One region of the Janthinobacterium sp. PAMC25594 genome, then DNA from elsewhere that is predicted to be linked to it. Evidence: riboswitches for the same ligand, from Rfam matches in the RefSeq annotation. Region 1 holds a riboswitch; the other holds the start of a gene.
What was found. A riboswitch is a leader RNA that binds a small molecule or an ion and turns the genes downstream of it on or off. The one in region 1 is predicted to bind thiamine pyrophosphate.

Region 1 (14,717 bases):
CAAGCCATTTAAACTTTTCAACTTCGGTCCAGTAGCGAGGCATTACTCCATACTTGGAGTGGTTTTCGCTCCTACGACAAATATGATTTCTGGCATTCTGGAGAGGGCCTCATGTCGGGAAAACAGCTCTGCATTAACTCCCTGGGTCGGTACGCTCCACTTCAATCGCAGCTATCCAAAGTTAGCTGCTACCTTTGAAGCTTCACTCTCACCTAGAACCCGTATAGAAACTCCCGTTCAAGGAGTTCTATGCCCAATAATAATCAGCGTGCCGCATCAAATTCCATAAATGCAGATTAGCACGGATTGCGTGCCTTTCAACTAACTTTCCCACTTTGTAACCGTTGGGCTTCCTGCAGTTGATCACCGGCCGGCCCCAACCCGGGTGCCGCCGGCGCGCCGCGCGCGGCCGTCGCAATGGCCAGTTCCAGGTCGACGGCGGGCGCCACCGGCTGCCCGGCGCCTGGCCGGTGCCAACTTGTTCCTTCAACTGCTCACCGGCCGGCTCCTCGCCCGCGCCGCCAGTGCGCCGCGTGAGATCGCCGCAATGGCGCACGCTTGGTTGCACCGATAAGAAAAGCGCCCACCGTCCCGGCTCATCCTTGCAAGCAAACGAGCAACCAGGTGTAAGGCAACGAACTGCTGCAGTTTGGGTTTGTGCTTAAAGCAACAATCTCGTACACTGACCAATGCTGATTTTTTTGAATAACCCGGCAATTTTGAGGCATCCAAATGAAAGAAAACGATGTGGATTGGGATAAATTATATTCCGATATTACCTTTAAAGAGCTTAGATTAAGTGCTCCTGAATTCATAAAACGTAGATTGCCAACCTGCTACAGTAGAGATAGGACTTTTATATTTATATCTTCTTAAGATAAGGAGGTTGGAACTCAGGATGAAGATACTTTGCGAAAATTTCTTAGAGATACAAAAGAATCCTATTCTCAAAGTCTTAAGCGAAGTCCGATTGATGTAAAAACCGCCTACCTCGCACAAGTGGACTTCGTTGCGCTTTGTGATATTTTATATGCTCTCACTGCCGACGAGGACCTTTGCGACCCAGAGTTTGCCTTGAACAATTAAGTGGTGCAACCAAGACGGCTGACGTGAAAAAAGCACCCTTAGATGCTTTTCATGTTCGTATCAACTGAGTCGTGATCACTTGATCAGGAAATCGTTCTTATCTTTGCCGGCGAGCCAACGCGGGGCACGTCCTCGGCCAGACCAGGTGTCGCCTGTTGCGTCGTCACGATACTTTGCTACGACGGGCTTATGAGCCTTCAATGCCTTTACGGGCTTAGACCGGCCATCTCTAAGATCATCTACAGTCAAACCATACTCCTTCATGATCGAAGCAATTTGTTCTTTTGCACCTGCGATTTCTTTTCCACGTGAAATTTCCGCGAGTTGTTGAAGTTCGGCGATTTTTGCCATGTATTCCTGATAAGTAGACATGAGTTCCTTCGTTCGGTTAATGATTGATTGCACTTTACTAAATTTTAGCAGAATTACCAAATACATTTATCTGAATGAGGCTGACTTAGGTATGATACTCGAAATGCAAAATTCCGCAAGACATGACTTGCAATGAAGATATGAGGGAAGCGAGCTTGATAAATTTCAAGAAAGTTAAGAACAAATGATGAGAGAAATTTCTGAACCTATTTCGTTAGAAATCATTGAGAACATAAAATCTAAATAACGTAGCTCTCAAGTTGCCTTGCAATTTATCCTTGAAGAGCTCGATGCGGCTCGTTGGGGAAATGCGAAATTTAGAGACATGCTTAGGAGCCTCTATTTTGAAGAGACTGAGTTTGCCGGTGCTATGAATCACACGTGGATTGACGTTAGCGGCGGTTCTGGACCTAAGCAACTCATGTTTAAACACCTTGTTAGGCTGAATCAGGATTTTGGAGCAGACAAGGCCGATCTTGCAAGATTCGACATTCTGAAATTCGTAGCCCGTCATTTCAATCTGGGAAGATTCTACATTAATCCTGAATTTAGAATAGAAAAAAAACCGCTAAACCTCTTCGGGGCTTTGAAGTGTGATGTGAATATGATTCATCCGCACTTCAAGACTTTGATGAGTGAAGAGTACGAGGAAGAACGGCAAATCATATCTCGGTGGGCCAGCGGATTTGAAGATAGAGACAATAAACTTGACAAGGAGTTTCAGACAACTTTCAACTCATCTTTTTGGGAAATATATCTTTTTCAATGCTTCAAAGATTTGGAGATGGAAGTTGACTTTTCCAAGCCGGCCCCTGACTTCTCAGTAAAAACCAAGACTGGTAAAGTACTCAATATTGAAGCGGTTACTGCAAACCACGCTAATGATTCACCGCCTGAGTGGGAACCTCAAAAGATAAAGAATGATACGGATTTCTTGAATTTCGCGTGCGTCAGAATTCTTAATGCCGTTGATGGAAAGCATAAAAAATTTATGTCATCTTACTCCAAGCTCAACCATGTCGAAGGCGCCCCCTTTATAGTCGCCGTTGCGCCGTTTGAACAGCCTATGTTCTCCACCAAAAATAACGAAGCTATTATTAGAGTTCTGTATGGCAAGGGAATATATAAAAACAACACTTGGGAGGAAATAGATATTCCTACCGTTATAAAAAAAGAGAATGTATCGCTGCCGCTCGGCATATTCACAAGTGATAAATATAAGCATATCAGCGCCGTAATTTTCTCCACAATAGCCACAATTGGGAAAGCTATTTCTCAAACCAATACACCTCGTTCAATCAGGTGTTGTCGGTATCATGAACAAATTGGGGCATTGTATGAACTAACGGAAAATTCCATGTATTTCGAAACGCATGTTGATGGTTTGCAGATTTATCACAACCCTTTCGCTATCCATAAGCTTCCTCCTGAGGCATTCAATAAGTATGAAATAACACACCATTACTACGATATAGAATCAGGCGAAATGGATAATCAGCAAAAAACATTTACGATAGTATCCAGATCTTTGTGGCCCTCTGGTTTGATAAGCAAAGTCGGGGCACAATAGTCAGCGGCGGGATCCGCAGTCCGCGCGGTCGGCGCGCCGCAGTGTCCAGCACCACGTCGACGGCGTGCGCATGCTGCTGGCCAGCGCCTGGCCGGCGCCAGGTTGTTCCTGCAGCTGATCATCGGCGTGGTCTCCACGCAAGAATAGGGAAAGCAGGCACTCTGGTGCTAAATGTCTGCCGGCTCGCCAGCAAATTCACCTTCTTAACTACCCACCTAATTACCCCCCAATTTCGGCGTGGTTACACCTACCTAACACGGCATTTTCGACGAATCTGAACAGGTTCTCATAGGAGATAGATCGCATTTAAATGATGATCCCAATCTCATCTTCTGTGACAATAATCTCATCTTCTATGACAATTTACGGTAACACTATTTTTTGATACCGTAATTTTTCATAGTTGAAATCGCTTGTAACATCTATTTGAGGTTACATTTTCCTCGGAAAAGCGGTCGAGTTCCTTCAGCGGGCGCAATTCCCGCACGCAGCGGTAATCGAGGCCGTATTCCAGGCCGCCCAACCGGAAGCTCAAGTACTGCGTCAGGTATTGCGCGGTTGCGGCATCAGGCGTCGTCGTGGGCTGCATGGTGTTCCTTTCATCCGGTAAGCGCTGCCAGGATGCGCAGTGGCGCAACGTTGGCCCCATGCTAACCAGCATCACCGCAGGCGGCGTTGAGAAACATCAACTTTCCCGGAAGGCATGCGTACCCTCACTGCCCAGGCTTGCGCCGGCGCAGCCAACTTCCCTTACAATACCCACATCGTTTCCCCACAGGCAGGCCATGCAACACCTCGTCAATCCCGCTGAAGTTGAATTTTCCGCCATCCGCGCCCAAGGGCCGGGCGGGCAGAATGTCAACAAGGTGTCCAGCGCCATCCATTTGCGCTTCCCCATCGCCGCCTCGTCGCTGCCGGAAGCGTACAAGGAGCGCCTGCTGGCCCTGCGCGACAGCCGCATCAGCAAGGATGGCGTGCTGGTGCTCAAGGCGCAGCAGTCGCGCAGCCAGGAACAGAACAAGGAAGAAGCCTTGCGGCGCTTGCAGGAAATCATCGACAGCGTCACCTTTTTGCCCGCCGTGCGCCGCGCCACCAAGCCCACGCGCAGCTCGCAGCGGCGCCGCCTCGACAGCAAGAGCACGCACAGCGTGCTCAAGCAATCACGTGGCAAGGTGATCGACTGATCAGGGTGGCGGCTGGTAGGTCCACTCCAGGCTGCCTGTGCTGTCCGCAAACACGCTCTGCGTGGCCGGCGTGGCGCTGCGCAACAGCGCCTTGATCTCCTTCGGCGGCCGGTCGTAGACCTTGGCCGGGCCGGGCGGCACGACCATGGCGCGCACGGCCGTTTCACCGTCGACCAGCCCCAGGCTGCAGCGCGACTGGCCGGCCGTCGCTTGCCGCTGCTGGCGCACTTGCGCCACCAGGGCCAGCATCTGCGCGTGCAGGATTTCCGACTGTTTCACTTCCACGCGCAGGCGCGCCACTTCCTTCAATACGGGGGCGATGCGCGCCGCCAGCTTGTCGTACTGCAACTGCTGCGCCGGCTGCAGCTGCAGCTCGCCGCGCCGCAGCTGGCCCGCCAGGGCCAGGTAGTTGCGCACTTCCGGCAATTGCGCGATGGCATCGATTTCCTGCTGGCGCTTGTGCTGCAGCTGCTGGTAGTGCGCGGCCTTCGCCAGGCTTTCCGCGATCTGTTGCTCCAGCGCGCTCAAATCGGGCGCCAGCGGGAACAGCAGCATCTCCACCTGCTTGCGGGGACCGGCGCTGCCGATGCGGATGGTGCGTGCCGCCACGGCGCAGCCTTCGGCCAGCTCGATGACGACCTCGTCGGCGATGATCTCGCAATTGCTGGCGCTGTCGATCACCACGCGCGTGCCGGCGATGACGCAGCTTTCCGCGCGCTTCACGCGGACTTCGCCGCTCAGCGCCTGCAACACGGAACCGGAAGCGACGCCCTCGACGCGCACGTCGCCGTGCTCGTTGAAGGCCGTGCCGCCCACCAGATTGCGCTGCAGCCATATCAGCCCGCCATGCGAGTGCAGATGGCCGTACACGTCGCCATGGATGGTGATGTCGCTGCCGTCGAGCTGGCGCTGCTCCTGCACATCGCCATATTCCTCGTACGCGGCGCGCAACTTCAAATTGCCCGTGGTACGGCTGCTGACGCCTTCGCGGCTGACGATCTTGTTTTCGATGGAGAGCTTGCCGTGCGCATCGACATTCACATAGCCATTCTGGGTGGCGACCACGTAATCGCCATCGCTGAAGCGTTCGACGGCCATGCCCACCCCTGCCACCGCCGCCGGGTCCAGCTCCAGCGGCGCGGGCGGCGGCAGCAGCGTGCCGTCCAGGTCGTAGCCGGGCAAGCCGGGTGCACCGGGCAGCAGCCGCAACAGGCGCGCGTGTTTTTTCACTTGCGGAAAACGGTTCTTGAAACTGAGCAAATCCAGGCGGCCATCGGAGCGTTCGCGCGGCGCATCGTCGCGGTGGATGCCTTGCGACACTTCCATCAGCCGGGCGTCGCGCCCCGGCTGCGGCGGCAGCGCCCGCGCCACCGTGATGCGCTCGGCCTTGCCGCTGCCGAGAATGGCGCGCACGGCCGCGCCATCGATGCCATAGCGCACGCCCTTGCACCACAGGTCGGCTACCAGCTCGTCAAACTCGCGGCGTGCCGGCACCTGGCCATCCGAGTCGGCAGAGAGCGCTTCAAAGTAAAATTCGGCGCTGTCGCCGCGGATCTTGACCTGTTTATACAGCGCGCGGCGCTGGGGCGGGAATGGCGCCACACGGGCGGCAATGCGCAGCAAGGCGTCGCTCTTGGGCGCGGCGCGGGGCGCGGGGGCATGGAACAGGGTCAGCAGGAACAAAGCGTAGTCGAGACCGGCCAGCAGCTGCCCCGACTGGAACAACTGGTCGACGGCGGCGCGCAACTGCGCGGGCGCCAGCGACAGGTCCAAAAACACGCCCTCGTCGCGCTGGACGATGCCGTGCGGCAGGCAGCCTGCGGGGGCCGCCTCAGGAACGGGTGTGTCGTCGTCGCTCACGCCTTGCCTCCCCCGGCAACACATTCAGAGAATTGTTTCAGTGCACTAGAACAATATCACGGGGCGTGGCGATGTGCCCGACTCGGCAAAAATGTGCTTGCCAGATGCCAACAGGGCCATGTCTTGCGAGATGGCCCTGTCGGATGGGGTGCGCGATGCCTAAGTAACTAGCGGCGCGGCGGATTCGAGTAAATATCCTGCCCCACTTCATTGATCTGGCGGCGCAGGTCGCGCCGCTCGTCGGGCGTCATGCGGCCCGTGCGGCGCGAGGCGTCGGCGCCTTCGCTGGCGCGACGCTGCTCTTCGGCACGCGTGTCGAAGCTGCGTGCGTCACGCTGTTCGCGCAGTCGCGTATCATTGCTATTGCTATTGCTGCGCTGTACCTGTTCATAGCGCTGGGCCTGCACTTGCGGCTGGTCGTCACGGCGTGGCGGCGGCTGGTTCTGTGCCAGCGCCAGGCTGGCGGCAAACACGGAGCAAACGGCGAATGCGGACAGCACAGTCGTACGTGCGGCAATAGCTGCGCTGGGAGCGGTGTGAATTTTTTTAGTAAAGATATTCATTGAGTTCCTCTTCCGCGATGCCGTATAAACTTAAAGCTGATTTCCACTGTGGCCCCAGTGTATGATGCTTTACACGGTGCAGTAAGAGTAATTGGGTAAAGTTTGTAACACTTTGTAATGGGTCGCCATCCCCCCTTGCCGACGCCGCGCGAGGCGTTACTATAGCAACTAATATAAGATAACACGACACCTTAAATGACCACAACCTCCACTTCCGGCAGCAACACGACTACGCAATCGATCCACGGCCACCAGGCAAAAATCATGGTGGTTGATGACGATGTGCGCCTGCGCGACCTGCTGCGCCGCTACCTGACCGAACAGGGTTTCAATGTCTTCACGGCAGAGAGCGCGACGGCCATGAACAAGCTGTGGCTGCGCGAACGCTACGACTTGCTGGTGCTCGATTTGATGCTGCCCGGCGAAGACGGCCTGTCGATCTGCCGCCGCCTGCGCGGCGCGGGCGACCAGACGCCGATCATCATGCTGACGGCCAAGGGCGAGGACGTGGACCGCATCGTGGGCCTGGAAATGGGTGCCGACGACTACCTGCCAAAACCGTTCAACCCGCGCGAACTGGTGGCCCGCATCGGCGCCGTGCTGCGCCGCAAGGGTCCCGATGAAATCCCGGGCGCACCGTCGGAAACACCGCAAACCTTCGAATTCGGCGACTTCGTGCTGGACCTGGGCACGCGCACCTTGAAAAAGAATGGCGAAACGGTGCCGCTGACAACAGGCGAGTTTTCCGTACTCAAAGTGTTTGCCCGCCATGCGCGCCAGCCGCTGTCGCGCGAAAAACTGATGGAACTGGCGCGCGGCCGCGAATACGAAGTGTTCGACCGCAGCCTGGACGTGCAAATCTCGCGCCTGCGCAAACTGATCGAACCAGACCCGTCGAGCCCGCTGTTCATCCAGACCGTGTGGGGCCTCGGTTACGTCTTCATCCCGGACGGACAGCCGCGCTGATCGCAGGCGAGGCATGATGAAGCTTGTTCCCGATATCAGCCTGGCGCGGCTGAAAAGCGGCCTGTTCTGGCGCACCTTTTTGCTGCTCGGCACCTTGACCACGGTCAGCATGATCACCTGGATCGGCATGATTTCCGTCATCCAGCGCGAGCCGCAGGCGCAGCAGATTTCCGCCCAGATCATTTCCGTCGTTACCATCACGCATGCGGCCCTCACGCACTCGGCGCCCGAGCTGCGGCGCGAGCTGCTGTTCGACCTCGTCAGCAATGAAGGCATCCGCATCTTCTCGCTGGAAGAGGACGACCGCATCGAGCCGCCGCCCGACAATTACCTGATGCCCGAGATCGAGGCGCAGGTGAAAGCCAAGCTGGGCAAGGACACGCGCTTTTCCGCGCGCGTCAACGGCGTGGCCGGTTTCTGGGTCAGCTTCAAGATCGATGACGACGAGTACTGGCTGATGCTGGACCGCGAGCGCCTGCGCGGCCTGACGGGCTTCCAGTGGCTGGGCTGGGCCAGCCTGGTGTCCCTGCTGTCGCTGCTGGGCGCGGCCATCATTTCCAGCCTGATCAATTTACCGCTGTCGCGCCTGACGGCGGCCGCGCGCGACATCGCCAAGGGCAAGCAGCCGGCGCCGCTGCCGGAAAAAGGCCCGATCGAAATCATCGAGGCGAACCGCAGCTTCAACCAGATGGTCGACGATTTGAAACAGGTGGAATCGGACCGCGCCGTGATTTTGGCCGGCATTTCGCACGACTTGCGCACGCCGCTGGCGCGCATGCAGTTGGAAGTGGAAATGGCCAACCTGTCGGACGAGGCACGCGAAGGCATCCAGTCCGACATCGGGCAGATGGACGCCATCATCGGCCAGTTCCTCGACTATGCCAAGCCGACGGAAACGTCGAGCTTTACGGACGTGGACTTGAGCGGCTTGCTGCTCGACATGACGCGCGAAGCGATGCGCCTGCCGGACGTGAAAATCAATGCCAGCATCGCCGAAAGCGCGCATGCGATGGGCAACCCCACCGACTTGCGCCGCGTGCTGAACAACCTGATCGAGAATGCGCGCCGCTATGGCAAGACGCCGGGCAGCGACGTGACGGAAATCGATATCGCCTGCCATCTGCGCACCAGCCACGGCGCGAAAAAGGTGATTATCGAGGTGCAAGACCACGGCACAGGCGTGCCGACGGAAAAGATCGAGCAACTGATGAAACCGTTCACCCGCCTCGACACGGCGCGCGGGCAAGCCAACGGTGCCGGCCTGGGCCTGGCCATCGTCGACCGCGTGCTGCTGCGCCACGGCGCCGAATTGCAGGTGCGCAACCGCGAAGGCGGCGGCCTGGCGTTTCAGATCAGCTTGCCGGCAGCATAAGCGGCGTTGATCGGCGTAGGTCGGCGTAGGTCGGCTTAGCGCAAAGCGCGTAAGCCGACACCACCAGCGGCCTTGGCCAACAATGTTGTCGGATTACGGCCTTACGGCCTAATCCGACCTACGCTGCCCAACAACGGTCAGGCTGGCGCCTGCTCCTGCGCCAGCAATTTATTCATCAACAATTCCGTCGCCCCGTAGCCATACAGGGAATCGCTTTCCATGCCCGGCGTATCGAAGGGGATCGATTCCTCACGGTTCAGCTTGGCAGGGTCGGCATCCGCATAGCTGGCGCGCCAGGCGCGTTGCAGAGACTCATTGCGGCGGATAAAGGCCGGCATGGGCCAGGCATCGCGCTCCCAGTGGGGGCTGTCGCCCAGCAGGGGCCAGCGCTCGTTGAGCAGGGCCATGTCGCCCGTGCGCAGGCGGCGCACGGCCTGTTCCGGCCGCAAGCCTTCCAGTTCTTCCAGCGCAGGCAGGCTGTCGCGCTTCGGCCCGAACATATACGCCAGCATGATGCGCCCGGCAGGGGCGCGGCGCGCCACCACGCCGACGGCATAGCCGCCGCCCGGCAGGGGCACGGCAAACCAGCTGCCTTCTCGGTATGGTAATGATCTCATCGTTGCAAACTCCCCCAAAATCGTGTTCGGGGCACAGTCTACGCGAAACGATACGAATGTGGCGCATGGTACGCCACAGCAACAAACCAATAGTTACACAATTTTCTCGTCATAGTGATACTGAGCAACAATCGGCCCCGCCTTGAACAGCGCTTCCTTCATGGCCGTATCCAGGCGCGCGTCGCGGCGGCGCATCCATTCGAGCAGCATGGCCGCTTCCTTGCGGCTGGTGTCGCCCGCATGCGCGAGCACGCGGCGCAGTTCCGGGTCCGTGCACGCCTCGAAACGCTGGCTGTTCAAGTCCAGCGCGTGCAGCGCGGCGATGGTGGCGCCGATGGCGCGGTGCATGTCGAGTGCCGTGGCCGGCAAACCCGATTCTTCCAGTGGGACGGTGGTCATGCGCATTCCTTTTCGCGTGGTGGTGACATCGGCTGCATTCTCCACCGCGCGGGCGAAAAGCTCAAGCGTCCACGACACGATTTCACCCGTTCGGCCATAATCATGGCTCAGCAACAGCCTAAACCTCGGCAGCGGGAGCCCCATGTTCAATTTCGACTTTTACAATCCGACGCAAATCCTCTTCGGCCAGGGCCAGATCGCCGCCATCGCCGGCCTGATCCCGCCGCAGGCGCGGGTCCTGATGACCTACGGCGGCGGCAGCATCAAGCGCAACGGCGTCTACGATGAAGTCAGGGCGGCGCTGGCCGGCCACACGGTGCTCGAATTTGCCGGCATCGAACCCAATCCCAGCTATGAAACCCTGATGCAGGCCGTGGCCCTCGTGAAAAGCGAGCGCATCGATTTCCTGCTGGCCGTCGGCGGCGGTTCCGTGGTCGATGGCACCAAGTTCATCGCCGCCGCCGCCCTGCATGAGGGCGAGGCGTGGGACATCCTGGCGAAAGGTGGCAAGATCGTCGAGGCCGCCCTGCCCTTCGGCACGGTGCTCACTTTGCCGGCCACGGGTTCCGAAATGAATGGTTCAGCCGTGATCACGCGCAAGGCCACGCAGGAAAAGCGCTCGTTCATGAGCCGCAAGGTATACCCGAAATTTTCCGTGCTGGACCCGTCGAAAACGTTCACCTTGCCGCTGCGCCAAGTGGGCAATGGCGTCGTCGATGCGTTTGCGCATGTGATGGAGCAATACCTGACCTACCCTGTGAACGCGTCCGTGCAGGACCGCTTCGCCGAAGGCATTTTATTGACCCTGATCGAGGAAGGCCCGAAAGCCCTGTCGCACCCGGACGACTACGACGTGCGCGCCAACGTGATGTGGAGCGCCACCCTGGCCTTGAACGGCCTGATCGGCGTGGGCGTGCCGCAAGACTGGTCCACGCACGCCATCGGCCACGAATTGACGGCCCTGTATGAACTTGATCACGCGCAAACCCTGGCCATCATCCTGCCCAGCATGTTGCGCGTGCGCAAGCAGGCCAAGCGCGCCAAGCTGCTGCAATACGCGGCCCGCGTCTGGGGCCTCGATGGCGGCGACGAGGATGGCCGCATCGAGGCGGCCATCGCGCGCACGGAATTTTTCTTCCGCCACATGGGCGTCAAGACGCGCCTGGCCGACTATGGCCTGAACCATGCCAGCGTGGACGCCGTCGTCGCCGCCCTGGAAGCGCACGGCATGACGGCGCTGGGCGAACAGCGCGAGGTGACGCCCACCGTCAGCCGCAAGGTGCTGGAACTCAGTTTGTAGATTCGCGCCACACTGTTGTAAAACGGTCAGCCAGCGGGACAGTTGGCCGTGCTTCATGCTAAGCTGTCATTTCGCTAGGGGTCCTGGAGCAGTCATCCGGGTGAGAGATACCCTTCGTACCTGATCTGGATAATGCCAGCGAAGGAAAGCGCAAAGTACCTCCCTCCTTTGATAGCTCCTGCGTTGGCGCCAGCCGAACAAGCAGCCTGCCGTGCTCTTTCCCAAGAGGCGGCTTGAACCACGAGCATTCTATGTCCACACCGAATTTATCTGTTTCCGTTTTGACCCTGGCCATCCTGCACGCGTTTGCCGCGCCCGCCCTGGCCGCGCATGACGGCGCCGAAGCGCAGGCCGACACGCCAAGCATGGCCGAAGTCGTCGTCACGGCCAGCAAGGCGCCGGCCGCCAAGCGCGCCTCCGTGGGCGGCTTTAGCGACGCGCCGCTGCTGCAGACACCCGCGTCCGTCACCGTCATTTCGCAAAAAGACATGCAGGACTTGCAGATCCGCAATCTCAGCGATGCCGTCAAGCTCGACGCCAGCATCAACGACGCCTACAACGCCGTCGGCTATGCGGAGCAATTTTCCATCCGTGGCTTCAAGCTCGACAACAATTCCAGCTACCGCAAGGATGGCGTGGCCATTCCTGGCGACACGCAAATTCCGCTGGAAAACAAGGAACGCATCGAAGTGCTGAAGGGCCTGGCCGGCTTGCAAGCGGGCGTGGCCGCGCCGGGCGGCGTGATCGACTTCATCGTCAAGCGCCCGACCAACACGCCATTGCGCACCGTCACCGTGGAAGCGCGCGAACGGGGCACCCTGTATGGCGCCATCGACCTGGGCGGCCGCCTGGAAGACACGCGCTTCGGCTACCGCATCAACGTGGCGGCCGAGCGCCTGCGTTCCTACATCAAGGGTGCGGATGGCAACCGCAAGTTCATTTCCGGCGCCTTCGACTGGCAGATTTCGCCGCAAGCGCTGCTGCAGCTCGATGCCGACTACCAGGACAAGGCGCAGGCGACGGCGCCCGGCTTCCAGTTGCTGAATAACACCACCTTACCGACCGGCATCAGCGCCGACGCCATGCTCAACCTGCAGCCGTGGACGCGCCCCGTGGAAACGGTCACCAGCAACATCGGCCTGCGCTTCCAGTACGCCTTCAACGACGACTGGCACGCCACCCTGTCGGCCAACCAGCACTCGTTCAAGCGCGACGACTACACGGCCTTCCCGTATGGCTGCAGCGGACAGGACCTGTACCCTGGCTTCTGCGGCAATGGCGACTACGACGTGTATGACTACCGTAGCCTGGGCGAGACGAAAAAGCCGCTGAGCGCGCAAGCCATGATCCAGGGCAAGTTCGCCACCGGTGCCCTGCGCCATGACTTCACGGCCGGCGTCTCGACCTTCCGCCGCAAGGACCGCGCCGGCCTGTACGTGTACGACTGGGTGGGCGTGAGCAACATCTATCAGCCGCAGATCGTCGGCACGTCGCCCGGCGTCACGGGCCCCGTGCGCCTGGTGCGCAAGGATACGGAAAACTCCGTCTTCGTGCAGGACATCGTCAGCCTGGCCCAAAACTGGAAGCTGCATGGCGGCTTGCGTCATATCGACGTCGACGGCTACCAGTATGTGTTGAAGGCCGACAAGGAAATCCGCGCCAAGCACGACTTCCTGCTGCCCAACGTCTCGCTCGTCTACACCCCGCTCGACAATGTGTCCGTGTATGCGGCCTATTCGCAAGGCATGGAACATGGCGGCACGGCCGACCGTAAGGCGATGAATGCCAACGAAGAGCTGACACCGAGCCGCTCGAAGCAGATCGAATTGGGCGTGAAGATGGATGTGACGCCGGACTTCATGCTGGCAGCCAGCCTGTTCCAGATCCGCAAGGGCCTGGAATTTCAGAATGCCGCCGGCTACTTCGTGCGTGAAGGCCAGGCGCAGCACCGTGGCCTGGAATTGTCCGCGCAAGGCAAGGCGACCCGCGACCTGAACCTGGGCGTCTCGCTGACGGCCCTGAACAGCCAGCAATCGAACACGGGCAGTGCCGACCTCGACGGCAAGCGCGTGCCGAACGTGCCCGCCTTCAAGGCGGCTGTGCATGCGGACTACGCCGTGCAGCAAGTGGCGGGCTTGAGCGTGAATGGCAGCTGGGAATATGCGGGCAAGAAAGCGTTTGAGTACAACAACACGACCTTCGTGCCGTCGTACCACGTGTTCAACCTGGGCGCCGCTTACGCCACGCGCATTGCCGGCACGCGCGCCGTGCTGCGCGCCGCCGTCAACAACGTGGCCGACAAGTTCTACTGGCGCGACGTGACGCCTGAGTCCGACGGTTACCTGTACCCGGGCGCCAGCCGCACGTTCAAGGTGTCGGCCCAGTTCGACTTTTAATTGAGGGAAATGGCAGGCGCCGCGGCAAGCGCCTGCCGCAGCAAAGGCGCCGCCTGTTCCAGGCGCGCCTCCAGGCTGTCGCGCAGCACGTGGTAGGCGATGCCGCGCGCGTCGAGCTCGTCGAGCAGGTAGCGGTAGATCAACTGGCGCACGGCTTCCGACTCGCGCTGCAAGCCGTCGGCTACCCACGGGCTGTCGGGCGCCGTCACCAACGTCACGTCGTACTGCGTGGCATCGGCCAGCGCCGCCAGCTGCACGTCGGCGCCATCAAAATAATGGCGGCTGTAGACCACCGTCATCAAGGGCGTGGTGTCGCAAAACAGGAATTGACGCGCTTGCGCGGCGGCTGCCGCTTCGCGTTCGACTTGCGTACGCGCAATACCATATTGGTCGGCCGCGACGGGCACCCTGCCCTGCGTTGCCACGAATTCGCGCAAGTATTCCGGCACCCAGACGGTGCCGTAGCACTCGGCCAGTGCGGCCGCCAGGGTCGACTTGCCCGACGATTCCGCGCCCAGGATCGCCACGCGCACGCAAGGCACCCTCACTTGAGGACCATCGCGTCGGGCGCGGCCGGCGCCGACTTTTTCCACGCCAGCAAGCCGATAATGGCCATCACGACGAAGAAGCCATACAGCACGGCCGTCAGGGTCAGGCCCTTGTGCAGGTACAGCCAGACATACAGCACATCGACGACGATCCAGGCAATCCAGTTTTCCAGTTTCTTGCGCGACAACAGGAATTGCCCCACCAGGCTACCTGCCGTGAGGAAACCATCCGCATGGGGCACGTCCGTATCCGTCGTCGTCAGCAGCCAGGCAATCAGCAGGAAGCCGATCAGCCAGCCCGCGGCGCAAGCCAGCCAGCCGCGTCCATTCAGACGCGTGACGGGCAGCGTCTTGCCGCCGCTGGCCGGATGCAGCCACTGGTACCAGCCCCAGAACGAGACGCTGATGAACAGCAGTTGCAAGGCCATGTCGCCATACAGGCGCGACTCGAAAAACACGAAACCGTAGGCGGCCGAGGAAATGA
Region 2 (14,717 bases), 2.9 Mb from region 1:
GCAAGCGGTTGCACAGGCCGTGAAAGGTACCGATCCACATGCCGCGCGTGTTGATTGGCAGCATGGCCGACAGGCGCGTGAGCATCTCCTTGGCGGCTTTATTGGTAAACGTCACGGCCAGGATGCCGGGCGGCGATACCTGCTGGGTCTGGATCAGCCACGCGATGCGGGTGGTCAGCACGCGGGTCTTGCCCGAACCGGCGCCAGCCAGGATCAGCGCATGCTGGGCCGGCAAGGTGACGGCGGCGTATTGTTCGGGATTGAGGTTGTGAAGAAGATTTTGCATCCCGTGATTATACCGGCATGGCTAAAAATACTGTGCATTTGTCCAGCGGTCGCGCCAGTTTTCCATGTGCGCGCTACAATCGGCGTCCCCACACAGCGGCCTGTATCCCATGACACCACCCACCCACCTCGACGGCGCCCGCGTACTGGCCTGGGCCTGGTCCGACCTGCCGTTCGGCCATGTCGCCGACGAGCACGGCGCCGCCCCCGTCGCCATCCACGGCCTGGCCGTATGCCGCTACGGCGACGAGGCGCGCGTGTACCGTTTCAGCTGCGACTCTCGCTGGGAAACCGTGCAGGATGAGGTATATGCCGGCGAGGACGAGGCCAGGGGGCAGCTGCCGGCGCAATACCGCGCCGTGGCCGCCTGGAACCAAATCTAGCGCACCAGCCTGGCCTTGCCTTCGCTGAGCGCCTGGGCACTCACCTGGCGCGTGGTCTTGTCGGCGGCTTTTGTCGCCTTTTCCTGCTGGCGTCCCAGCGCTTCCATTTGCTTGCCCAGCGTTTCCATCGGCTTGCCGCGCTGATCCATCTGGCGCGACAGCACATCCACCTTGTCCGCCTCGCGTTCTTGCGCGGCGGCAATGCGGTCGTTGACCTCTTCCATGGCGTCCTGCGCATCTTCCATCTGCTGCTGCAGGCGTTCCACCTCGCGTGCGGCCGCGCGGCGCGCCGTCTCCGTGGTCGCCTGCGCCTGGCGACGTGCCGCCTCGCCCATCTTGCGGCCCAGTTCCTGCTGCTGGCGGCCCAGCGCCTGCAGTTGCGCCACATCGCGCGCGCCGACGTTCGCCTGCGCCGCGCCATGGGCGCCCATCTTGCTGCCCAGTTCGCCCATCGCCTTGCCATGCTCGCTCATCTGCTTGCCCAGGCCGCTCATCTGAAAACCCAGATCTTGCGACGGCTTCCAGGCGTCGCGTACGCGGGCCAGCAGCGCGGCATCCTGCGTCACATAGCCCTTGCCCCGGTCGCGGAACCACAGGAACTGCCCCTTGAGCGAGCGCTGCAGCTGCTTGATCTGCTGGCCATCGACATCGGTGCCGGCCATGGTGACGCTATCCTCGCTGCTGTCGACGAGCGCATAGCCATCGCCGCTGCCCATGGAAATATTGATTTGCTTGCTGGGCGGCGCGGGCGGGGCCGGTGGCGCGGGCGGCTGCGGCGGCTGCACGGCCAGCGCGCTGCCGCCAAGCACGATACCGGCCAGGCTGAGGATCAAACGGTGGGAAGTGGACATGGCTGCCTCGTCGCAAAAGTAGTGGAGCGTTGACTTTAGCGGCAAGTGAACCTGGCCTCCAGCGCGCTGCGACAGGCCGCAAAAAACCCTGCCTGGACGGCAAGCACGGACGATGGATGGCAAGCGGGCAAAAAAAACGGAGGCCGCAGCCTCCGCAAAAACGCCGTGGTACGGCGTATTTCAATTCATTAATACAGCACGACGGAGCGGATCGATTCGCCGCTCTTCATCAAGTCGAAACCCTGGTTGATATCTTCCAGTTTCAAACGGTGCGTGATCAAATCGTCGATATTGAGCTTGCCTTCCATATACCAGTCGACGATCTTCGGCACGTCCGTGCGGCCGCGCGCGCCGCCGAAGGCGGAACCCTTCCATACGCGCCCCGTCACCAGCTGGAATGGACGGGTGGAAATTTCCTGGCCGGCCGCCGCCACGCCGATGATGATGGACTGGCCCCAGCCCTTGTGGCAGCACTCGAGCGACTGGCGCATGGTGGTGGTGTTGCCGATGCATTCAAACGAATAGTCGGCGCCGCCGTCCGTCAGCTGCACGATGGTATCGACCACGTTGTCCACTTCGTTGGCGTTGACGAAATGCGTCATGCCGAACTTGCGCGCGATGGCCTGGCGCGCGGGGTTGATGTCGACGCCGATGATTTTATCTGCGCCGACCATCCTGGCCGCCTGGATCACGTTCAGGCCGATGCCGCCCAGGCCGAACACGACCACGTTGGCGCCCGCCTCGACCTTGGCCGTGAACAGCACGGCGCCCACGCCCGTCGTCACGCCGCAACCGATGTAGCAGACTTTGTCGAACGGCGCGTCTTCGCGGATCTTCGCCAGGGCGATTTCCGGCACGACGATATAGTTCGAGAAAGTGGACGTGCCCATGTAGTGGAAGATGGGCTTGCCGTCGATGGAAAAGCGCGACGTCGCGTCCGGCATCAGGCCGCGGCCCTGGGTCGAGCGGATCGACTGGCACAGGTTCGTCTTTTGCGACAGGCAGAACTTGCACTGGCGGCACTCCGGCGTGTACAGGGGAATGACGTGGTCGTCCTTTTTCAGGCTTTTCACGCCCGGGCCCACGTCGACGACGATGCCGGCGCCTTCATGGCCGAGGATGGACGGAAAGATGCCTTCCGGGTCGGCGCCCGACAGGGTGTAGTAATCGGTGTGGCAAATTCCGGTGGCCTTGATCTCGACCAGTACCTCGCCCTCGCGCGGGCCGGCCAGGTCGACTTCTTCGATGGTCAAAGGCGCGCCCGCCTTCCATGCAATCGCTGCTTTGGTTTTCATGTGTATCCTGTGTATGGTTGAAACGCTTACTTGGTTTTCGCGCGGTTGAGGAAGGCGCCGTGCAAGCCGTTCAGGGTTTCCTCGGCCAGCAGCAGCTGGCTGGCGATTTCATTGATCTTGCGGCGGCTGGAGCGGGCATGGTCGCGCAGCACCTCGAAGGCCGTGTTGCGGTCCGTCTGGAACTTGCCCATCAGCAAGCCGACGGCCAAACTCGTTTCGCGCCCGGCGGCCAGCGCCGCGTTCAGGTTCAGCTCGGTGCGCCGCAGTTGGCGGATCTCGTCGGCACGCGCCAGGCCCGCTTCGAACGCGGGCATCAAGCGGCCTTCATCAACGGGTTTGACGACATAGCCGACGGCGCCGTAGGCGGCTGCCTGCTTGCCCGATTCACTGTCGCCGCTGCCGGACAGGAACATGAACGGCACGCCCGTCTCGCCATGCAGGCGCTTGGCCAGTTCCAGGCCGGACATGCCCGGCATGTGGATGTCGAGCAAGGCCAGGTCCGGCTCGCGCTGGGCGACCAGCTGCAGCGCCACTTCGGCCGAATTGGCCAGGGCCGTCTCGTAGCCGGCATGGCGCAGGACTTCGCCGAGGAATTCCAACAGGAGCTGGTCATCGTCAACGATCAGGATAAGGCGTTTCGCGGCGGCTGGCTGGCTCATGGGTGGGGGACCTCGGTAATGAAGTAGGGTAGGAGAATCCCATTACTGGAAACTCTCCCCCCTAAGAACCGTGCGTGCGACTTTCACCGCACACGGCTCAAGCATAATAAAAGTTCCTATACAGGAACCGGCTTTACAACTTCTAGTTTTTGGCTATGCACTTGGGCATGGCAGTTTGGATGCAATAGTACTCGATTTTCTAGGGCATCAGAGCCACCTGCCACACGATATTCAATGTGGTGGTCATGCCAACCGGTTTCCATGTCCATCTCGTATCCACACATTGCGCACAGGCCACGTTGGTCAAGGTAAAGTCTCGCCCACTCGCGCCGGTACTGCATGTTTTTCAACATACGTTCCTGGCGAAGGGTTTCCCCATACATTTCCCATTGCAGATCATAGGGATGGTACTCCCCTTTGATTTTCGTGTGACGCACGATGGCTGTACCCGGCAAAGAGTACATTTCCAATACGCCCTTACTGCCCTCTTTCGTGACAACGTCCGCTGCAAATACCTGACTTCTAAGCTCAATCGGGCGCCAGTACCTATGGCGTATCCAATCACTGCTTTTCATCGGATGTCTGCGTGCAGCCCACCGACGGAGCCGCCAGAACAATAGCGACTCCATTGCCGAAAACGCCTCCTTCGCGACCACGGGGCTGTGATACTGCGCCCAACCTCGTAGCATGGGGTTCAGCAGTCGAATAAGATTCTCTTGCCTTGCCCCAACGTTTTCACTGATCGTCTTGCTAAGCTTGGCATAGAACGTTTTCACGTTCTTCTTACTAGGCTTAATGAGCAGTTTTCCGGAGTATTTTCGGAAGTTCCACCCCAAGAAGTCGAAGCCGTCGTCAATGTGCACGATCTTGGACTTGGCTACGGATAGTCGTAGACCCCTGACTGCGAGGAATCCTTCAATCCATGGCCTAATTTCGTCCTCCAACAGTTCTTTCGAAGCGCCAGTTACGACAAAATCGTCCGCATATCGAACTACTCCGACTTTTAGCCTTCCCGCCTTTGTCTTTCCGAATTTCGCACTAAGGTGCGCCATAAGTCCAGATTCGAGGCCGTTCAGTGTCCAATTTGCAAGGGCAGGGCTGATAATGCCACCCTGTGGTGTTCCAGCTGTGGTTGCCATCAATTGCTGCCGGTCAACAACTCCGGATTTCAACCACTTCTTTAAAATCGATTTGTCCATGCGGACATTCTCGATCATCCAGTTGTGATTGATATTATCGAAGAATCCCTCAATGTCTGCGTCCAATACCCATGTTGCCGAGACTTTCCGGCAGGTCTGGAGGAATATCTGCGACATAGCGTCGGCCGTCGAACGATTTTTCCTGAACCCATAGGAATTCGGGTCACTCAACGTTTCCAAGATTGGATCAAGAGCTAGCAGATGAAGCGCTTGCATTGCCCTGTCACGCATGGTTGGAATGCCCAACGGGCGCATCGTTCCATTTGACTTGGGAATATAGACCCTCCGTAGTGGCAAGGGTCTGTAGCCTTGCTTCTTCAATCTCGCAATTGCTGCAAATTTCTGCTGCGGTGAATCCCATAATTGCTGATCCACCCCTGCGGTCCGTTTACCTTGATTTTCGGTCACCCGTTTAACTGCGAGTGCTTTTGCGCTAAACGAGTGGGTCAGCCACCTTTGCAGGGCTTTTGCCCTGCGCCAGTCACCTTCCTGTGTGGCCTTCGTTAATCGACACTGCATGGCTCTCACGTTCCGTTGAACGAGCCGCCAGTTGATGGCGGCCCATTCAGACGGAGCATGCGAGGACGCAGAACCGGTATGACTACTAACGGTTACTTTCATGCTGTACCTCGGGTAGTTCCCCTAGAGGCGCAGTTCTCCCCGAAGGGTGAACTGAATCCCTTCGGGGTGATTGAAAAATAATGACTACTTGGAGACAATACTGTTTTATAACGACTATTACACCAGATGGAAGTCTGCGCCCTTTCAGGCTGGGGCAAATTCTGAACCCCTATCCGAGTCGTTAAAACCCGGCATTCGCTTTCTCCATCCTCCCATACCCGCTTTCCCATCTGCTCGCCTTGCGGCTCACTTGCCAATTTCTCGCTGTTTTGATTTTTGGCAGAAAATCGGGCTTACCACGTTCCCAACGATATCGACGCGACAGCTACATCGCGACTAGCTGTTTAGAGTCCATCTTTCCCCCGGTGGTTTAAATGACGACGTATCCCCAACATCAACGGAGATATCCGACCACGTACCGTTTTGGTTTAGGCCTATCAGCAGTTTTGGCCTATCAATATTTACGAGGGTTCAAACGATGGTTCACATTACATTACTCTTGCAGCACTCACCTAGCCCCTAAACCGCATTGCTGCTAGCAGTCTCTGACCAAACGCTCACGCGGTTAGCCACCGAAATTTTGGGGGTACATTGTCCTCGAAGCTTCATACCCCATCGTTACCGATGACGCATGTTCGAGTAGGTGACGGGCGGTCGTGCGCCCGATCGTAGCACCAAGTAATTGAAGATTTGGGTACGACAAGATATCGAAGAGCTTGTCGCTCTAGAAGTTCATTGATGTAAGTAGTGAGATACCTACTAAAATACTAGCGGAGGTGTTAGACCTTGCTGTTAGTGTCCGAGCTTACCGTATTGCAGGCCGCTTCAACTCTTTTCGGATAAAGCTATACATCGCCACGAAAGGCGCGAAGAAGGTCCGAACATCGTCTTTTGCAACCCGCTTGATATGCTGAATGAGAGGACTCATTTTTTTCTTTGGAAGGACTCTATTGTCGTATTTTAACAACGTAAGCGAACCGTTAAACTGGATTCGCAGACACAATTGACCCACTGGAACACAGAACCCACTTTGTATCCACACTAGGAATTACGGCTTCTCAGACTATTACGTTTGTATCAATTAGGGCGAATTTTCCTTTAAATTCAAAGGGATACTAACCCGCTCCTGCTTCTAATGATTGCCGCATAGCGACGATTTTGCGACCGTGTCGCACTGATGCTCTTATTATATGCCGATTATTCCCTCAAATCAGCCCTCCCTGCCCGTGTTCATGCCGCAAACAAGTGATTGAATTGCTGCACCGCAATATCCACATCATCTGCTTGGTAGTCCTTGCCAAATACGCTGCTGATGGCCGCCACCATATCGGCGCCGCGCGCGACCAGCGGTGCCGCGTTGTTCGGCGTCATGCCGCCGATCACCACGCACGGCAAGGCGATCTCGCGTTTCGCTTGCAGCACGATATCGAGGGGCGTGGTCACCGGATACTTTTTCACCAGCGACGGATAAAAACCGCCGAAGGCCACATAGCTGGCGCCGCCCGCCTCGGCCGTCCGTGCCAGGGCCATGTCGCCATAGCAGGAAGCGCCGACGATCTTGTCCTTGCCCAGGCGCGCGCGCACCTGCGCGACGGACGCATCCGTGCCACCCACGTGCACGCCGTCCGCGTCCAGTTCTTCGCACAGTTCGATAAAGTCATTGATGATGAAGGGCACGCCATACTTGCGGGCCAGCGCCAGCAAGGCGCCCGCCTGCTCGCGCCGCTGCTGCGCCTCGGCGCTCTTGTGGCGATATTGCAGCAGCGCCACGCCTTCCTGCAGGGCTTGCTCGCTCACGTCGAGCAGGCGGTCGGTGTCATCCCAGTTCGGGGTGACCAGATACAGTCCACGCATGATGTTTTCCTTATGTAAAAAATCGTTGCGGCATGAGTTGACCTGGCGCAATCGCATACGCGCCGGCCAGGGCCGCATGGCAATAGCTTTGCGCCAGATCCAGCGCTTCGGGCAGCGCCTGTCCCAGCGCCAGGCGCGCCGCGATGGCGGAGGCCAGGGTGCAGCCGCTGCCGTGGAATTCGCCGGGAAGACGGGGCCAGCGCCACTCACGCTCGCCGCCACCGGCGTCAAACCAGCGGTTGATGATCACCTCGCCTTCGCCATGGCCACCCGTCACCAGCACGTGCTGGCAGCCTCGCGCGCGCAGGTTTTCCGCGCCACCGAGGGCCAGCGCTTCCGGCCCGTTCGGTACGATCACGGTCGTCAGCGGCAGCAAGGGCGCCAGCGCCAGCACGGCGTCGTCCCGGCTGAGCACGTCGCCATGGCCGCTGGCCAGCACGGGATCGAGCACGACAGGCAAGCTTGGGCGGGCCTGCCGCAATTGCGCGATCAGTTGCGCGATGACGGCCGCATTCGCGGCACTGCCGGGGATGCCGATTTTCACGGCATGAATCGCCATCTTGTCGATCAGCGCCTGCGCCTGGCGGCGCAGCAATGCCGGCGCCACCGGCTCGACAGCAAACACGCGGTCATTGTCCTGCACCGTCAGCGCCGTGATGACGGGCAGCGCATGCGCGCCCTGCGCCACAATGGCCAGAATATCGGCGGCGATGCCGGCGCCGCCCGAAGGATCGGCGCCGGCAAACACCAGCACCGTCGGCAACGTTGGCTCCATCACGCCAGGCGGCCCGCCATCGGCGACGATGGGGAAGCGGCAAATTTACGCGGCATGCGTCCCGCCAAAAACGCTTCGCGCCCGGCCCGCACGGCCAGCTTCATCGCGCGCGCCATACGCACGGGATCGCGCGCGCCGGCGATGGCCGTATTCATCAGCACGCCATCGCAGCCGAGTTCCATGGCAATGGCCGCATCCGACGCCGTACCCACGCCCGCGTCCACCAGCACGGGCACCTTCGCCTGATCGATGATCAGCGACAAGTTCCACGGATTCAAAATGCCCATGCCCGAGCCGATCAGGGACGCCAGCGGCATGACGGCCACGCAACCGATGTCTTCCAGAATCTTCGCCTGGATGGGGTCGTCGCTGCAGTAAACCATCACGTCAAAACCGTCCTTGACCAGCGCTTCGGCCGCAATCAACGTTTCCGGCATGTGCGGAAACAGGGTCTTTTCGTCGCCCAGTACTTCCAGCTTCACCAGATTGCGCCCGCCCAGCAGCTCGCGCGCCAGTTGCAGGGTGTAGACGGCGTCTTTCGCGTTGTAGCAGCCGGCCGTGTTCGGCAATATCGTGTACTGGTCCGGCGGCACGAAGTCGAGCAGACTGGGCGCGTTCGGGTCTTGCCCGATGTTTACCCTGCGGATCGCCACCGTGATGATCTGCGCTTCCGCCGCGTCCGTCGCCTCGCGCGTCTGCGGCAAATCCTTGTACTTGCCGCTGCCCACCAGCAAGCGCGATTGATACTGTTTGCCTGCGATGGTCAGCAGGTCGTTGTTATTACTGTTCATTGTTTTTTCCTTAGTTCAGCCGCCGCCGATGGCACGTACGATTTCCACTTGGTCTTGCACCTGCAAGACCTGTCCCGGCCACGCCTTGCGCGGCACGACGTTGCGGTTGACGGCCAGCGCCAGCGCCTGGTTTTCCAGCGACAGTGCGGCGATCAATTGATCGAGTGTCTGTCCCGGCGGCACCTGGTGCGGCGCGCCGTTGAGCGTGATGGATATCAATGCAGGCATCACGCTCTCCTTCAGACCTTGCGGTACAGCTCGGCGCCGTTCTTGACGAATTCGATGGCTTTCACCTCCATCCCCTGCTTGAGCGCCTGGTCTTCCGCGATACCCATGCCGGCCGCGTATTCGCGCACTTCCTGCGTGATCTTCATCGAGCAGAAATGGGGGCCGCACATGGAGCAGAAATGCGCCACCTTGGCCGAATCCTTGGGCAAGGTTTCATCGTGGAATTCGCGCGCCTTGTCCGGGTCCAGGCCGATGTTGAACTGGTCGTCCCAGCGGAATTCGAAACGGGCTTTCGACAGGGCGTTGTCGCGGATCTGCGCGCCCGGATGGCCCTTGGCAAGGTCGGCCGCATGCGCCGCGATCTTGTAGGTGATGATGCCGTCCTTGACGTCGGCCTTGTTGGGCAAGCCCAGGTGTTCCTTCGGCGTCACGTAGCACAGCATGGCCGTGCCATACCAGCCGATCATGGCCGCGCCGATGCCCGAGGTGATGTGGTCGTAGCCGGGAGCGATATCGGTGGTCAATGGTCCCAGCGTGTAGAACGGCGCCTCGCCGCACTGCTCCAGCTGCAAGTCCATGTTTTCCTTGATGAGTTGCATCGGCACGTGGCCCGGGCCTTCGATCATCACTTGCACGTCGTGTTTCCAGGCAACTTGCGTCAGCTCGCCCAGGGTTTTCAGTTCGCCCAGCTGCGCTTCGTCGTTGGCGTCGTAGATGGAGCCGGGGCGCAAGCCGTCGCCCAGCGAGAACGACACGTCGTACGCCTTCATGATTTCGCAGATGTCTTCGAAATGCGTGTACAGGAACGATTCCTGATGGTGCGCCAGACACCATTTCGCCATGATGGAGCCGCCGCGCGAGACGATGCCCGTCAGGCGCTTGGCCGTCATCGGCACATAGCGCAGCAGCACGCCCGCGTGGATGGTGAAATAGTCGACGCCCTGCTCCGCCTGCTCGATGAGGGTGTCGCGGAAGATTTCCCAAGTTAAATCTTCGGCCTTGCCATTGACCTTTTCCAGCGCCTGGTAGATGGGCACGGTGCCGATGGGCACGGGGCTGTTGCGCACGATCCATTCGCGCGTTTCATGGATATGCTTGCCGGTGGACAAGTCCATCACGTTATCGCCGCCCCAGCGGATGGCCCAGGTCATCTTTTCCACTTCCTCGCCGATCGACGAGGTGACGGCCGAATTGCCGATGTTGGCGTTGATTTTCACCAGGAAATTGCGGCCGATGATCATCGGTTCCACTTCCGGGTGGTTGATGTTGGCGGGAATGATGGCGCGGCCGCGGGCGATTTCCTCGCGCACGAATTCCGGCGTGATTTCGGCCGGGATGCTGGCGCCGAACGACTGGCCCGGATGCTGGCGGCCCATCAGGTCGGCCAGGCGTTCGCCCATGGGACCGGAGGCTTGCAGTTCGCGCAAATACTCCTGGCGGCGCATGTTTTCGCGGATGGCGACGAATTCCATTTCCGGCGTGATCAGGCCACGGCGCGCATAGTGCATTTGCGTCACGTTCTTGCCGGCGATGGCGCGGCGCGGCTTGCGGTGCAAGTTGAAACGCAGTTCGGCCAGCTTCGGGTCCGCCAGGCGGGCGATGCCGTAGTCGGAGGTGGGGCCGGGCAATTCTTCCGTATCGGCCCGCTCCATGATCCACGGCAGGCGCGGCGTATCGAGGCCCGAGCGGATGTCGATCTGCACGTCCGGGTCCGTGTAGGGGCCGGAGGTGTCGTAGACATAGATCGGCGGATTCTTTTCGCCGCCGAACGACGCTTCCGTGTCGGACTGGCTGATTTCCCGCATGGGCACGCGAATGTCGGGGCGGCTGCCTTCGACGTAGATCTTGCGCGAATTGGGCAGCGGCGCGATGGCGGCTGCGTCGACCGTGGCGGTGGCGGAGAGGAATTTCGGGTTGGCGTTCATTTTGGCTCCTTGGCTAGACTATTTTTAAGCCTGGAGCCAGCTAAGGAGGTTCGGCTGCGCGCACGCGGAAAGGCGGGGTGCGTTCATCCTAAAGCTTCCCTTCGCTGGCATTATCCAGATCAGGTTCGGAGGGTATTTCTCACCCGCGCTTGCACTGTGTTTCCACAGCGAAAGGCAGGACCCCTAGCGTTTGCCGCCTTGCGGCAGCGAGCCAATTATACGCGGTTCACGCCGCGTGGCCAGATGATTTCTTGCAGGTGTAGTCTTTGTGCATCGACCTACTTCTTCTTGCCCCAGCGCCAGGCGGTCGGTTCGCCCTTCAGCTGGCAGATGAAAATGAGCGCGGCGACGACAGCCACTTCATACACGATGTAGCCGACGAACATGGTTTGCGGCGGGAACAGGAAGGCGCCGCAGGCGAACAGCGCCAGCGCGGCCAGAAACACCAGCCAGCCTTGCCAGGTGATGGGCAAGCCCCAGCCCCAGCCATAGGTCTTGGCGGGAAACCAGTAGGAGGGAGATTTGTCAGCCATGATGCATTCCTTGTCGATGTCGATGACACCAAGTATAAATCACGCTCCCCGCAAGCGCTCCGTGACATCGAGGCCGATGCCGCGGTAGCCGATGAAGCGGCTGCCATTGTCGAACATCGGTTCGCCGCTGACCTGCAGGTACTGCGTGCTGCCATCCAGGTTGGCGCGGCTGTAGATGAAATCGAGGAACGGTTCGCGCGCGGCGATCTTGGCGTCGAGCAAGGCGCGTTCGGTGGCGTTCCAGCGCTGCGGCTCTTCCTCGCTGCCGATGCCCAGCATTTCAGCCACGGGGCCGGAAAAGCGCGTCAGGTTGCCCTGCGCATCCTGTTCCCAGTACCAGTCGGACGACAGTTCCGTGAAGCGCTGGAAGCGCGCTTCGCTTTCGCGCAGCTCCGCCGTGCGCTCTTCCACCATCTGTTCCAGCGACTTGTTGTATTCGGCCAGTTTCTGGTACAGCAGGCGCACTTCCAGCATGTTGTGGATGCGCGTTTTGACTTCCACCAGGTCGAAAGGCTTGCTGACGAAGTCCTTGGCGCCCGCTTGCAGCGCGCGCAGCTTGTGGCCGGGCTGGGCCGTGATCACCAGCACGGGCAGATAGCTGCCCGCCTCGATGTCGCGCAAGCCTTCCATGACTTCGAAGCCATCCATTTCCGGCATCTGCAAGTCGAGCAGGATCAGGTCGTAGCGGTGCTGCTGGTGCAGCGCGCGCACGGCTTGCGGGTCCATGGTGGAGGTGATGTGCGTGTAGCCGGCATTACGCAGCACCTGTTCGAGCAGCATGACGTTGGCCTCCTGGTCATCGACGATGAGGATGCTGGCGTTCAGGATCTCGGTGGCTTGAAGCATGGCGGTATTCCTAAAATTAAATGCTGAATTAGCGTACTGTGTGAGTGTCGTCGGCCAGGCCGTGCGCGGCCGCATGGTGCAGGGCCACGTCGAGCGCATCCATGAATTCGACGACTTTGATGGGCTTGGTCAGATAGCGGAAGAAGCCCGCTTCCAGGCCCTTCTCGATGTCGCGCGGCACGGCGTTGGCGGACAGGGCCATGACGGGAATATGGCTGGTGAGGGGATCATCATGCAGGATATTCAGGGCGCCATAGCCGCTGATGCCGGGCAGGTTAATATCCATCAAGATCACGTCCGGCTGGTAGGTGCGCGCCAGGTCGATGCCCAGGTGCGCATCGATGGCCGTCAGCAGTTTCAAATCGCTGCGGCGGGCGATCAATTGCTCCACCAGCGCCAGGTTGGCGGGATTGTCTTCCACGTACAGCAAGGTGCGTTGGCTTTCCTGGTCTTCCTGCACCACCGGCAAGGCTACGCCCTGTTCCAGGTGCAGTTCGGGCGCGCGCGAGGCCTTGAATTCCACCCAGAAGGTGGTGCCCACGCCCACCGTGCTGTCGACGCCGATGGTGCCACCCATCAGTTCGACCAGCTGCTTGGTGACGACCAGGCCGATGCCCGTGCCCTCTTCCGTGCTGCTTTCCTGGCCCAGGCGGTTGAAGGGCTGGAACAACTGACTCATCTGTTCGGCATTCAGGCCGGCGCCGCTGTCGGTGACGCTGGCGCGCACGCGGTCGGCATGGCGCGTGCATTCGACCTTCACACTACCGCCGCTCTGGTTGTACTTGATGGCGTTCGACAGCAGGTTGATCATCACCTGTTTCACGCGCGTGCGGTCGGCATGCACATAGAAAGCCTTGCCGCAGCGGGGGAAATGCATGCTGATGCCGCGTTTTTCCGCCTGCGGCGCGATCATCGCCTGGCAATCCTGCAACACGTCGAGCAAGGACATTGCCTCTTCCGACATGGTGACCTTGCCCGACTCGATCATGGCCAGGTCGAGGATTTCATTGATCAAACGCAAGAGATACCAGCCACCCTTGAGGATCTGGTCGATCGAGCGCTGCTGCGGCACGCTCGGTGCCGGCGTCTCGGACGCCATCAGCTGGGCAAAACCCAGCACGGCGTTCAGGGGCGTGCGCAATTCATGGCTCATGCTCGACAGAAACTCGGACTTGGCCAGATTCGCTTTCTCCGCCGCCTGGCGGGCCTTTTCCATTTCGATATTCGTGTCTTGCAGTGCTTGTTCAAACTGCCTGCGTTCCGTCACGTCGCGGGCGGCGGCAAACACGCCTTGCAGCTTGCGGTTGCGGTCGTGGAAGGTCGAGGCGTTGTAGGAAACAAAAGTCTGCTTGCCGTCGCGCGCCAGGGCCGTCAGCTCGTAATTGGTCAGTTTTCCTTCACGCAAGACGCGCGCGATGGCTTCCTCGGCCCGTTCCGGTTCCGTAAAGTAATTCTTGAACGGCGCGCCGATCAATTCGTCGCGCGTGCAGCCCGTCAGCGCTTCCATTTGCTGGTTGACGTCGCTGATGATGCCGCGCGGATCCGTCGTCATCAGGGCGTCAATATTCGATTCGATCAGCGAGCGCGTATAGAACTGCTGTTCGCGCAAGCGCTGGTCCAGCAGCGCCTGTTCCGCCTCGACCTGCTTGCGCGCCGTGTTGTCGGTGCCGATCAGCAAGTAACCGATGACCTTGCTCTGCGCGTCGCGCAAGGCCGTCACGGAGACCATGGCGGGGAAGCGGCTGCCATCCTTGCGGATATACGTCAATTCGTAGATGTCTTCGATGCCGCGCGTGGCCTTGAACACCAGCGCTTCGACGCCGGGCGTGATGACCGTGTCGAGTTCGGCACTGAGGGCGGCGGCGCGTGCGATGATTTCTTGCGCGTCGGAAATACCGGCCGGGGTCAGCTTGTCGACCACATCGCTCGCTTCATAGCCGAGCATGCGTTCGGCGCCCACATTGAAAATCTGGATCACGCCCTGCGCATCGGTGGCGATGCACGAGAAATTGGCGCTGTTGAAAATCGCGTCCTGCAAGGCGCCCGCCTTGAGCAACTGGCGCGGCAGGCTGGCCGACACCGTGCGCCGGTACAGCGCCACGAGCAGCATCAGCAGCAGGAAGACCAGCGCATCGATGACGCAGGCCGTCTCGAACGGCGCGCGCCAGGCCAGCACGCCGATGGCCAGCAGCACGATGGCGCTGAATGAAAACGCCAGTGCCATGGGCCAGCGCGACGGTGCGCGCGGAGGAATGTTTTCAACAGATTGCATGAGGTAGCCTGGGCTGTAACAACGATAAGAGAGTGGATGCGGTGATCAGGAACCTTGGCGCTGGCGCACGTCCGACAGCAGGCGCGTGAATTCTTTTTTGACCACGCCATAGCATTCGCACACATGGCCTTCTAGGCCGGCGCGGTCCAGCACGGAAATATGGCCGCGCCGGTAACTGATGAAGCCGCGCTGCTGCAAGC

Region 2: linked by a shared signal. The riboswitch ahead of thiC (phosphomethylpyrimidine synthase ThiC) and the one ahead of KY494_RS26770 (TonB-dependent siderophore receptor) in region 1 are both predicted to bind thiamine pyrophosphate.

Annotation. Positions count from the first base shown of each region.
Region 1 covers NZ_CP080377.1:5,973,067-5,987,783, reverse strand. The annotation lists gene KY494_RS26825 (H-NS family nucleoid-associated regulatory protein) at 1,162-1,458, opposite strand; gene KY494_RS26820 (hypothetical protein) at 1,724-3,028, shown strand; gene KY494_RS26815 (chemotaxis protein CheW) at 3,426-3,617, opposite strand; gene arfB (alternative ribosome rescue aminoacyl-tRNA hydrolase ArfB) at 3,814-4,212, shown strand; gene KY494_RS26805 (FapA family protein) at 4,213-6,072, opposite strand; gene KY494_RS26800 (hypothetical protein) at 6,240-6,635, opposite strand; gene ompR (two-component system response regulator OmpR) at 6,900-7,601, shown strand; gene KY494_RS26790 (sensor histidine kinase) at 7,615-8,973, shown strand; gene KY494_RS26785 (Imm26 family immunity protein) at 9,111-9,590, opposite strand; gene KY494_RS26780 (hypothetical protein) at 9,684-9,989, opposite strand; gene KY494_RS26775 (iron-containing alcohol dehydrogenase) at 10,132-11,289, shown strand; TPP riboswitch at 11,356-11,453, shown strand; gene KY494_RS26770 (TonB-dependent siderophore receptor) at 11,541-13,685, shown strand; gene KY494_RS26765 (AAA family ATPase) at 13,682-14,212, opposite strand; gene pnuC (nicotinamide riboside transporter PnuC) at 14,230-14,717, opposite strand, start outside.
Region 2 covers NZ_CP080377.1:3,073,533-3,088,249, forward strand. The annotation lists gene KY494_RS13835 (UvrD-helicase domain-containing protein) at 1-286, opposite strand, end outside; gene KY494_RS13840 (hypothetical protein) at 396-668, shown strand; gene KY494_RS13845 (hypothetical protein) at 665-1,519, opposite strand; gene KY494_RS13850 (S-(hydroxymethyl)glutathione dehydrogenase/class III alcohol dehydrogenase) at 1,708-2,814, opposite strand; gene KY494_RS13855 (ANTAR domain-containing response regulator) at 2,841-3,473, opposite strand; gene ltrA (group II intron reverse transcriptase/maturase) at 3,590-5,293, opposite strand; gene thiE (thiamine phosphate synthase) at 6,524-7,147, opposite strand; gene KY494_RS13870 (hydroxymethylpyrimidine/phosphomethylpyrimidine kinase) at 7,158-7,922, opposite strand; gene KY494_RS13875 (thiazole synthase) at 7,922-8,713, opposite strand; gene thiS (sulfur carrier protein ThiS) at 8,729-8,932, opposite strand; gene thiC (phosphomethylpyrimidine synthase ThiC) at 8,953-10,866, opposite strand; TPP riboswitch at 10,946-11,061, opposite strand; gene KY494_RS13890 (hypothetical protein) at 11,145-11,399, opposite strand; gene KY494_RS13895 (response regulator) at 11,439-12,245, opposite strand; gene KY494_RS13900 (PAS domain-containing hybrid sensor histidine kinase/response regulator) at 12,274-14,517, opposite strand; gene KY494_RS13905 (Crp/Fnr family transcriptional regulator) at 14,563-14,717, opposite strand, start outside.